DNA from 2 places in the Kribbella sp. VKM Ac-2566 genome. Region 1 is predicted to be linked to the other one. Evidence: riboswitches for the same ligand, from Rfam matches in the RefSeq annotation. Region 1 holds a riboswitch; the other holds the start of a gene.
What was found. Region 1 has a riboswitch for ZMP and ZTP ahead of EV647_RS32165 (glycine hydroxymethyltransferase). Riboswitches for the same ligand answer to the same signal wherever they lie in the genome.
Positions count from the first base shown of each region.

Region 2: another riboswitch for ZMP and ZTP. It lies ahead of EV647_RS35780 (5-aminoimidazole-4-carboxamide ribonucleotide transformylase); the one in region 1 lies ahead of EV647_RS32165 (glycine hydroxymethyltransferase).

Region 1 is NZ_SODT01000013.1:300,689-305,583, forward strand. Features, by position in the region: gene EV647_RS32160 (DHA2 family efflux MFS transporter permease subunit) at 1-1,092, shown strand, start outside; gene EV647_RS32165 (glycine hydroxymethyltransferase) at 1,147-2,595, opposite strand; ZMP/ZTP riboswitch at 2,624-2,706, opposite strand; gene EV647_RS32170 (acyl-CoA dehydrogenase family protein) at 2,704-4,329, opposite strand; gene EV647_RS32175 (YhjD/YihY/BrkB family envelope integrity protein) at 4,348-4,895, shown strand, end outside.
Region 2 is NZ_SODT01000014.1:393,574-398,468, reverse strand. Features, by position in the region: gene ilvD (dihydroxy-acid dehydratase) at 1-733, opposite strand, end outside; gene EV647_RS35785 (trans-aconitate 2-methyltransferase) at 779-1,498, shown strand; ZMP/ZTP riboswitch at 1,501-1,595, shown strand; gene EV647_RS35780 (5-aminoimidazole-4-carboxamide ribonucleotide transformylase) at 1,614-2,492, shown strand; gene EV647_RS35775 (AAA family ATPase) at 2,482-3,021, opposite strand; gene EV647_RS35770 (ubiquitin-like small modifier protein 1) at 3,086-3,367, opposite strand; gene EV647_RS35765 (exo-alpha-sialidase) at 3,377-4,489, opposite strand; gene EV647_RS35760 (2-hydroxyacid dehydrogenase) at 4,524-4,895, opposite strand, start outside.

The DNA of each region.
Region 1 (4,895 bases):
ATCGGTATGCCGCTCGGCCCGATCGTCGGCGGTCTGCTACTCGACCACGCCGGCTGGCAGTGGATCTTCGTGATCAACATCCCGATCGCCTTCCTGGCAGCGCTAGCAGTCACGCTGCTCGTCCCGGAGAGCCGGAGCGCGAGCCGCCCGGCGATCGACTGGCTCGGCATGATCCTGTCGAGCGCCGGTCTCGCGGCCCTCGTGTACGGCGTGACCAAAGCAGGCGAGGCGTCCTGGGGCGACACCGTGACGATCGTGTTCCTCGGGCTCGCCGTCGTACTGATCGCCGGGTTCCTGCTGTGGCAGCGGCGCACCAGCGAACCGTTGATCGAGCTGCGGCTGTTCAGCGAGCGGGTGTTCACCGGTGGCGCCGTACTGCTGACGGTATCGGTGTTCGCGATCTTCGGGTTGCTGTTCACGATGCCGCAGTACTTCCAGGGCATCAACGGATCGGACGCGCTGCACACCGGTCTCAAGTTGCTGCCGTTCATCGGCGGTATGACGGTCGGCGCGAAGCTGGCCGAGCCGGTCGAGGCGAAGGCCGGCACGCGGCTGGTGGTGATGTCCGGGTTCGTGGTGATGGCGGCCGGGTTCGTGCTCGGTGCCTTCACCGAGCTCGGGACCGGGTACGGGTACACCGCGATCTGGTTCGCGGTCGTCGGCTTCGGCCTCGGATGCTCGATGCCGCAGGCAATGAACGCGGCGCTCGGCGTGCTCGACCCGGAGCGGGCGGGGACCGGATCGGGCCTGTTGCAAGCGTTTCGACAGGTCGGCGGGACGGTCGGCGTCGCCGTACTCGGCACCGTGCTGAACTCGGTCTACCGGAGCAACGTCGACACCGCCGGGTTGCCCGCGCAGGCAGCCGACGCGGTGGAGAAGAGCCTGGCCAGCGGGCTCGCGGTCGCCGAGAAGGCTGGTTCGCCGGAACTGCTGGACAATGTCCGGGACGCGTTCGTCAACAGTCTCAACACCACGATGTGGGTCTCGGCCTGCATCGCCGCCGCCGGCGCGATCCTCGCCGCGGTCCTGATGCCCGCGAGAGCCGAGAAGCCCTCGCAGGATGCCCTGATGGGAGTAAAGCAGGACGCCTGACCAGACGAAGCAGCGCCCGCTCCCCGACACGAGGAGCGGGCGCCGCGACGTGCGTCAGCTGAGCTCGAGACCCGGGTACAGCGGGAACTTGTCGAGCATCTCGGCCGAAGCGGCCTTGGTCTTGTCGGCGACACCATCGGCCAGCACGTACTTCGCCTTGGACGGGGCGCCCGCCGCGGTCGTGGTCGGCGTGGTCGAGGACAGGACGTCGACGATCAGCTCCGCGACCAGGTCGAACTCGTCGCCGCCGAAGCCGCGCGTGGTGAGTGCCGGCGTACCGATCCGGACACCCGACGTGTACCAGGCGCCGTTCGGGTCCCGCGGTACGGCGTTCCGGTTCGTGACGATGCCCGCGTCGAGCAGCGCCGACTCGGCCTGCCGGCCGGTGATGCCGTACGACGAGACGTCCAGCAGCACCAGATGGTTCTCGGTGCCGTCCGTCACCAGCTTCACGCCACGCTTCATCAGGCCCTCGGCCAGCGTGACCGCGTTGTCGGCGACGGCCTGCGCGTACTCCTGGAACGACGGCTGCCGCGCCTCGGCGAGTGCGACTGCCTTCGCGGCCATCGTCTGGCTGAGCGGACCGCCCAGCACCATCGGGCACCCGCGGTCGACGGCGTCGGCGTACTCCGGCTGGCAGAGCACCATGCCGCCGCGCGGGCCGCGCAGCGACTTGTGGGTCGTGGTCGTGGTGACGTGCGCGTGCGGGACCGGGTCGAAGTCGCCGGTGAAGACCTTGCCCGCGACCAGGCCGGCGAAGTGCGCCATGTCGACCATCAGGGTGGCGCCGACCTCGTCGGCGATCTCACGCATCCTGGCGAAGTTGATCTTGCGCGGGTACGCCGAGTAGCCGGCGATCAGGATCAGCGGCTTGAACTCGCGCGCCTGCTCGGCAACGAGGTCGTAGTCGAGCAGGCCGGTCTCCGGGTCGGTGCCGTAGGAGTGCTGGTTGAACATCTTCCCGGAGATGTTCGGCCGGAAGCCGTGCGTCAGGTGACCACCGGCGTCCAGTGACATGCCGAGCATCTTCTGGTCCCCGAGCGCCTTGCGGAGCTTGGTCCAGTCCTCGTCGGTCAGGTCGTTGACGTGCTTCGCGCCCGCCTCGGCCAGTGCCGGGGACTCGATCCGCTGCGCCAGGATCGCCCAGAACGCGACCAGGTTCGCGTCGATACCGGAGTGCGGCTGGACGTAGGCGTGGGGCGCGTTGAACAGGGCCTTGGCGTGGTCCGCGGCCGCCTGCTCGACGGTGTCGACGTTCTGGCAGCCGGCGTAGAAGCGGTGCCCGATGGTGCCCTCGGCGTACTTGTCCGACAGCCAGTTGCCCATCGTGAGCAGGGTGGCGGGGGAGGCGTAGTTCTCGCTCGCGATCAGCTTCAGCGAGGACCGCTGGTCGGCGAGTTCGGCCTTGATCGCGTCGGCGATGGTGGGTTCCACCGCGGCGATCACCTGCAGCGCGTTGTTGTACGCGGCCGACGCGGCGGCGGCGTCGAAGGACTGAGTCATCGTTGTCTCTCCTGCGGTTGCAGTGGGTCGAAGGCACCCAGGCGCACGGTGCCGACGGGTTTCGCTCCCCGGTGGTTCTCCACCTTCAGCGCGCCAGTCGCGACTCGCTCACCCTATCGTGCGTTCGACAATGCCAGCGAACGGTGTGGTCCGTGGCAGCGTCCCGAACACACCGCCCCAGTCGTTGGCCAGCCGGGACACCACGAACGCGTCCGCGACCTCCGGCGTCGAGTGCCGGATCAGCAACGAAGCCTGGAGACACAGGGCCATTCGCGCGGCCAGTCTGCGAGCACCGGCCTCGGCGTTCTCGATGTCAGCAAGCGCTTGCAGTACGTCCTTGACCGCCGCATCGAGCCGCGCATCGGCACCCTGCACCGAGCCGACCTCGAGCAGCCACGCCTCGAGCGACTCCGGCCGGCGGAGCGCACGCAGTACGTCGAGCGCGTTGACGTTGCCCGATCCTTCCCAGATCGAGTTCAGCGGCGACTCCCGGTAGAGCAGCGGCAGCCCGGACTCCTCGACGTACCCGTTGCCGCCGAGGCACTCCAGCGCCTCCGCGACCATGAACGGCGTCCGCTTGCACACCCAGAACTTCGCGAGCGGCAGCCCGATCCGCCGGAATGCTGCTTCCTTCGGGTCTGAGGAATCCACTGCGGCAGCCAGGCGCATGGCGAGCGCGGTGGCTGCCTCGCTCTCCAGCGCGAGATCGGCGAGCACGTTCTGCATCGCGGGCTTGTCGGCGAGCAGGCCGCCGAAGGCCGACCGGTGCTGCGTGTGCCAGCTCGCCTCGACGAGTGCGCGCCGCTGGAGCGCGGCCGAGCCGAGCACGCAGTCCAGCCGGGTCGCCGCGACCATCTCGATGATGGTCCGTACGCCGGCGCCCTCGTCCCCGAGGCGGTACCCGATCGTGCCGTGGAACTCGACCTCGCTGGAGGCGTTCGAGCGGTTGCCGAGCTTGTCCTTCAGCCGCTGCAGGGCGAACGGGTTCCGGTTGCCGTCGGCAAGGACCCGCGGTACGACGAAGCAGCTCAGCCCGTCCGGCGCCTGCGCGAGGACCAGGAAAACGTCCACCTGCGGGGCCGAGCAGAACCACTTGTGCCCGTTCAGCTGGTACACGTCGCCGGCGGGCGTCGCCGTCGTGAGGTTCGCCCGTACGTCGGAACCGCCCTGCTTCTCGGTCATCCCCATCCCGGCCAGGACGCCGTTCTTCGACGCGGCCGGCAGCCGGCGTACGTCGTACTGCGTGGAGGCGAGCTGCGGGACCCACTCCTTCGCGAGTTGCGCGTCCGCCTTGAGCGCGGGCACGGCGGCGTACGTCATCGAGATCGGGCAGCCGTGGCCAGGCTCGACCTGCGACCACAGGTAGAACCCGGCCGCGCGGGTCAGGTGCGGTGAAGGGCGCTCGCTCGTCCACGGCGCCGCTTGCAGCCCGAATCCGACGGCCTGCTCCATCAGCCAGTGCCACGACGGGTGGAACTCGACCTCGTCGATCCGGTTCCCGTAGCGGTCGTGGGTGCGCAGCACCGGCGCGTTCTGGTTCGCCGGGAGAGCGTGAGACAGCGCCTCCTCGGATCCCGCGAGCTCGCCGATCCGGAGCAGATCGGGATCGGCTGTGAGATCCCCGGTGAGGTCGGCGTACGGACGCAGAGCGTCACAGAGCGCCGCGTCCCGGGTGAAGAAGTTCACGCCCCGCAGTGGGGGAGCCTGATTCGTTACCGCGAATGGGTCCGCCATGTCAGTACGGTAAGCGGTATGGCACGTTCTGGGGCAGGACCCACTGGTGGGAGCTCCCTCTCATTGGCATGGGTCCGCAAGGTCCCCGCGACGACCTGGAAGCTGCTCACCCAGACGATCGGGGTCTGTCTGCGCTACCGGGTCACCGGACTCGCGGCCGAGGGGGCGTTCTTCGCGATCCTCTCGCTGCCGCCGCTGATCTTCGGGCTGGCCGGCTCGCTCGGTTACATCGCGAGCAAGTGGTTCGAGGTCGAGACGATCAACGACATCAAGCAGCAGATCGTCGACCTGGCCGCGCGGGCGCTGACCGACGACTCGATCAAGAACGTCATCGCCCCGACGCTGGACCAGGTGCTGAACGGCGGCCGCCCGGACGTCATCTCGATCGGTTTCGTGCTGGCGCTGTGGTCCGGCAGCCGCGCGCTGAACGTGTTCGTGGACACCATCACGATCATGTACGGGATGGGCGGCAAGCGCGGCATCGTCCGGACCCGCGCGCTGTCGTTCTCGCTGTACTGCGCGGCGCTGGTGATCGGCGTGATCGTCCTGCCGCTGGTGCTGGCCGG
Region 2 (4,895 bases), on a different contig from region 1:
GCAGCAGCCCGACGACGGCCTCGCCGGACCTGCGGGCGTACCCGTCGCGGCGGCGGTCCACCGCGGGCGGGGCGGCCGAGCCCGGGAGCGACATGCCGAGGGCTTCGGCGGACGCCGCCATGGTGTTGGCGGTGTACATGCCGCCGCAGGCACCTTCGCCGGGGCAGATCGCGCGCTCGACCGCGTCGACCTCGTCCTGGGTGATCAGGCCGCGGACACAGGCGCCGACCGCCTCGAAGGCGTCGATGATCGTGACGTCCTTGTCGCCGAGCTTGCCCGGCATGATCGAACCGGCGTACAGGAACACCGACGCCAGATCGAGCCGGGCCGCGGCCATCAGCATGCCCGGCAGCGACTTGTCGCAGCCGGCCAGCAGGACCGAACCGTCCAGCCGCTCGGCCTCCATCACGGTCTCGACCGAGTCCGCGATGATCTCGCGGCTGACGAGCGAGTAGTGCATGCCGACGTGGCCCATCGAGATGCCGTCGGACACGCTGATCGTGCCGAACTCGAGCGGGTATCCAGCGGCCGCGTGCACGCCGTCCTTGACCGCCTTGGCGAGCCGGTCCAGCGACAGGTTGCACGGGGTGATCTCGTTCCAGCTCGACGCGACGCCGATCTGTGGCTTGACCCAGTCGTCGTCCCCCATCCCGACCGCGCGCAGCATGCCTCTGCTGGCGGTCGCTTCCAATCCGTCGGTGACTGTCCGGCTGCGGGGCTTCACATCGACCATGCCGCCCACCCTATTCCTGGGTCGCCGCCCAGTAAGGTGCGGTGGGTGATCGATGACCCGTACGGCGACCAGCAGTTGGTGGAGCTCTACGACCTGGACAACCCGGCCGGGGAGGATCACGACTATTACCGCGCTTTGGCCGAGGGCACTGCGAAGGTCCTGGACTTCGGTTGTGGAACCGGTCTGCTCACCCGCTCGCTGGTCGCGCCCGGGCGCGTGGTGATCGGCGTCGATCCGAGTCCCACCATGCTCGGGTACGCGCGGCGGCAGCCCGGCGCCGACGCCGTCACCTGGATCGACGGCGACCACCTGGTGGTGGAGCCGACCGGCGATGTGGATCTCGCGGTCAGCAGCGGCAACACGATGATGCACGTCGCGGAGCACGCAGCCGCGGTCGCTGCGCTGGCGGCCGCGCTGCGTCCCGGTGGCGTGCTCGCCTTCGAGTCGCGCAATCCGGCGGCACGGGCGTGGGAGCAGTGGACGAGCGAAGCGACGTACGGCGAACGGGACACGGTGGCCGGGCACCTGAAGGAGTGGCTCGAGCTGATCGAGATCGCGAACGGGCGCGTGACCTTCGACGCGCACAACGTCTTCGAGGACGGGCGCGACGCGGTCTACCGGAACGTTCTGTACTTCCGTTCTGCCGACGAGATCACGGCTGATCTGCGCGCGGCGGGCTTCTCGGACGTCGTGATCGAAGGCGGTTGGCACGGAGAACCGTTGACCGAGGCATCACGTCTGCTGGTGGTGCGCGCGACGAAGTAGGCTGGGCGCACCGCGACTGGCGAGGGTGGAGTACCACCGGGGAGCGGGTGTGTTCGTACAGTGTTCGTACAGGGCGTCGTCCGCCTGGGCGCCTCCGATCCGATCGGAGGTCCTGATGCGTTTGCGGTACGGCATGAATCCTCATCAAGCGGCGAGCCTCGACTCTGCGCCGTTCACGGTGGTCGCGGGTGAGCCGTCGTACATCAATGTTCTCGATGCGCTGACCGGATGGCAGTTGGTGCGGGAGGCTGCTGAGCGGTTCGGCGTACCGGCTGCGGCGTCGTACAAGCATGTGTCACCGGCGGGTGCCGCGCTCGGCGAGACGGTGGCGGCCGCGTACACCCGTGCGCGGGACGCTGATCCGAAGTCGTCGTACGGCGACTTCGTGGCGGTCTCGCATCCGGTGGATCTCGAGTTGGCCATGCTGCTGAAGCGGGTGGTGTCGGACGGGATCATCGCCCCCGGGTACGACGAGGGCGTGGTGGAAATCCTCGCCGCGAAGAAGCGCGGGACCTACCTGGTGCTGGAGGTCGACCCGGAGTTCGAGCCGCCGGCCGAGGAGGTGCGTGAGCTCTACGGAGTGCGGCTGACGCAGGAGCGTGATGCGCTGCCGGTGCCCCGCGACCTCCCGGACGACGTGGTGCTGGGGATGATCGTCGCCCGCTACACCCAGTCGAACACGGTCGTGATGGTGAAGGACGGGATGACCATCGGCATCGGCGCCGGGCAGCAGTCGCGGGTGGACTGTACGAGGCTCGCCGGTGAGAAGGCCGCACTCTGGTGGGCCCGCCGTTCGGCCGATCCGCTCACCGGTGTCTCGATGGTCTCCGACGGTGCGCTGCCGTTCACCGACAACGTCGTGGAGGCCCAGCGGTACGGCGTTTCGCACATTGCCGAACCGGGCGGTTCGATCCGCTCGCCCGAGGTGGCGGCCGCCTGCGCGGCAGCCCGGATCACGTGGTCGGAAACCGGGATCCGCCTGTTCAGGCACTGAGCAGATAGTTACCTGAGGCAACGGCTCCGCGGACCTCGGCCGCCGTCTGCTCCGCATCGAGCCGACTGGTGTCGATCGCGTGCGGCTCGAGGGCGCCGAGGTCCGCGAACGCACCGTGCAGACCGGTGAGCGCGTCGGCGTCCGTCAGCTCGGGGTGGGGCCGGTCTTGCCCGCGCCGCAACGTCGTACCGAGGTCTGGACGCAGTACGACGTACGACATCGTCCACTCCCCCGCCTTGGCGGCCTCGCGGAACGGGGCGAGGAACCAGGGCCCGATGATGCCGTCGACGACCACGTCGTACCCACCGCGCGCGTACACGCTCACCGTCGCGACGATCGCCTCGACGACCACCTCGTTCTGGCGGTGCGCTCCTGGCAGGTACGGCGCGATGAAGCCGGTGCGGATGCCGCGGTAGAACTCGTCGGTCGTCAGGTGCATCGTCGGCTGCGGCGCGCCGGTCGCGACCATCCGGGCCACGGTCGTCTTACCGGAGCCCGACGGGCCGGTCAGCAGGAGGACGTTGCTCATGCCGCCCGACGCTAACCAAGCCCGCCGCCGAACGGCAGTCTTTTGTTTTCGCCGGCGCGGGACGTCAGCCGCCGGCGACGCTCGGGAGGATGAGGAGCTCGTCGCCGTCGGTGAGCTTGGTCTCGAGCCCCGAGAGGTCGCGGATGTTGTCGTTGCCGAGGTAGATGTTCACGTGCCGGCGGACCGCGCCTTGCTCGTCGGTGAGGCGGCGGCGGAGCGCCGGGTGGTCGGCTTCGAGCGCCGCGAAGACCGAGGCGACGGTCGGCGAACCGTCCACCTCGACCTCCACGCGTTCGGCGCCGCCCGCGAACGGGCGCAGCACCGTGGGTAGGCAGACCGCGATCATCCGACCCCCTTATCCCAGCACCGCTGCTCGCACGGTGAGGACATCCGGCAGGTGGCGCGCGACCTCGGTCCAGCTGTCGCCGGCGTCGGCGCTCGCGTAGACGCAACCGTCCCGCGTGCCGACGTACACACCGGCAGGGTCGGCGGTGTCGACGGTCATCGCGTCCCGCAGCACCGGGGCGTAGGACACGTCCGGCAACCCGGCGGCCAGCGGCTCCCAGGTCGAGCCGGCGTCGCGGGAGCGGTAGACCCGGCACTGCGCCTCGGTCGGGATCCGGTTCCCGTCCGCGACCAGCGGGAAGACGTACACGGTCTCGGGCTCGTGCGGGTGCACCACGATCGGGAACCCGAAGTCCGAGGGGAGGCCGTCGGCGATCGACTTCCAGACCGCGCCGCTGTCGTCCGACCGGTACACGCCGTGGTGGTTCTGGGCGAACATCCGCTCCGGGACGTCGGGGTGCGCGGCCAGCTTGTGGACACACTGACCGAACTCCGGATACGGGTCCGGGAAGAACTTCGCCTGGATGCCCTGGTTCCGCGGCGACCAGGTCTTCCCGCCGTCGGCGGTCTGGTACACCCCGCCGGTCGACATCGCGACACTCACGCGGTCGGCGTCGGTCGGATGCGGCAGCACGGTGTGCACCGCCTGGCCGCCGAATCCGGCGCCCCACTCCTTGCGGTGCGGGTGGTCCCACAGGCCGGTGACCAGCTCGAACGTCACGCCGCCGTCGGTCGACTTCCACAGCGCCGACGGCTGCGTCCCGGCGTACACGACGCCCGGTTGGCCGGCGGGTGCCGGCTGGATCTGCCAGACCCGCTCGAGGGAGGCGTCGGCGCCGGCCGGGAACCCGATCGAACCCTCCGGCGGCTCCGCCCAGGACGCGCCGAGGTCGTCGGAGTGGAAGACCGCCGGGCCCCAGTGCTCGCTGGTGCCGCCGACGAACAGCCGGGCCCCGTGGGCACCGCGGGCACTGTCGCCGCGGGTGTCGATGCCCACGGCGTACACGCCCTGCATCTCGAACTCCGGCACCGGTCCGTCGAGCCGCCACTCCTCGCGGGCAGCGTCACTCCGGCCGATCCAGAGACCTTTCTTGGTCCCGATCAGCAGTACGGCCTCGGACATCGTTGTCCTCCCCTTTCAACCTCTTAAGCCTCTTTCAGCGTGGCGGACCCGCCACCACATTGATCAACGGTTCCCCGGACGCGTAGCGCTCGAGTTGCGCGCGCACCAGCCTGGCCACCCGCGGCGCGAACGCCGTCGAGGCGCCGCCGCGATGCGGATTGATCAGTACGTTCGGAGCAGACCACAGCGGATGTCCGGCGGGCAACGGCTCGGGATCCGTGACGTCCAGCGCGGCCCGGATCCGCCGTGTCCCGAGCTCGGTCAGCAACGCGTCGGTGTCCACGACGACACCGCGCGCGACGTTCACCAGCAGCGCGCCGTCCTTCATGCTCGCCAGGAACTTCGCGTCGACCATCCGCTCGGTCTCCGGCGTCGCCGGCGTCAGCAGTACGACGACGTCCGCGCG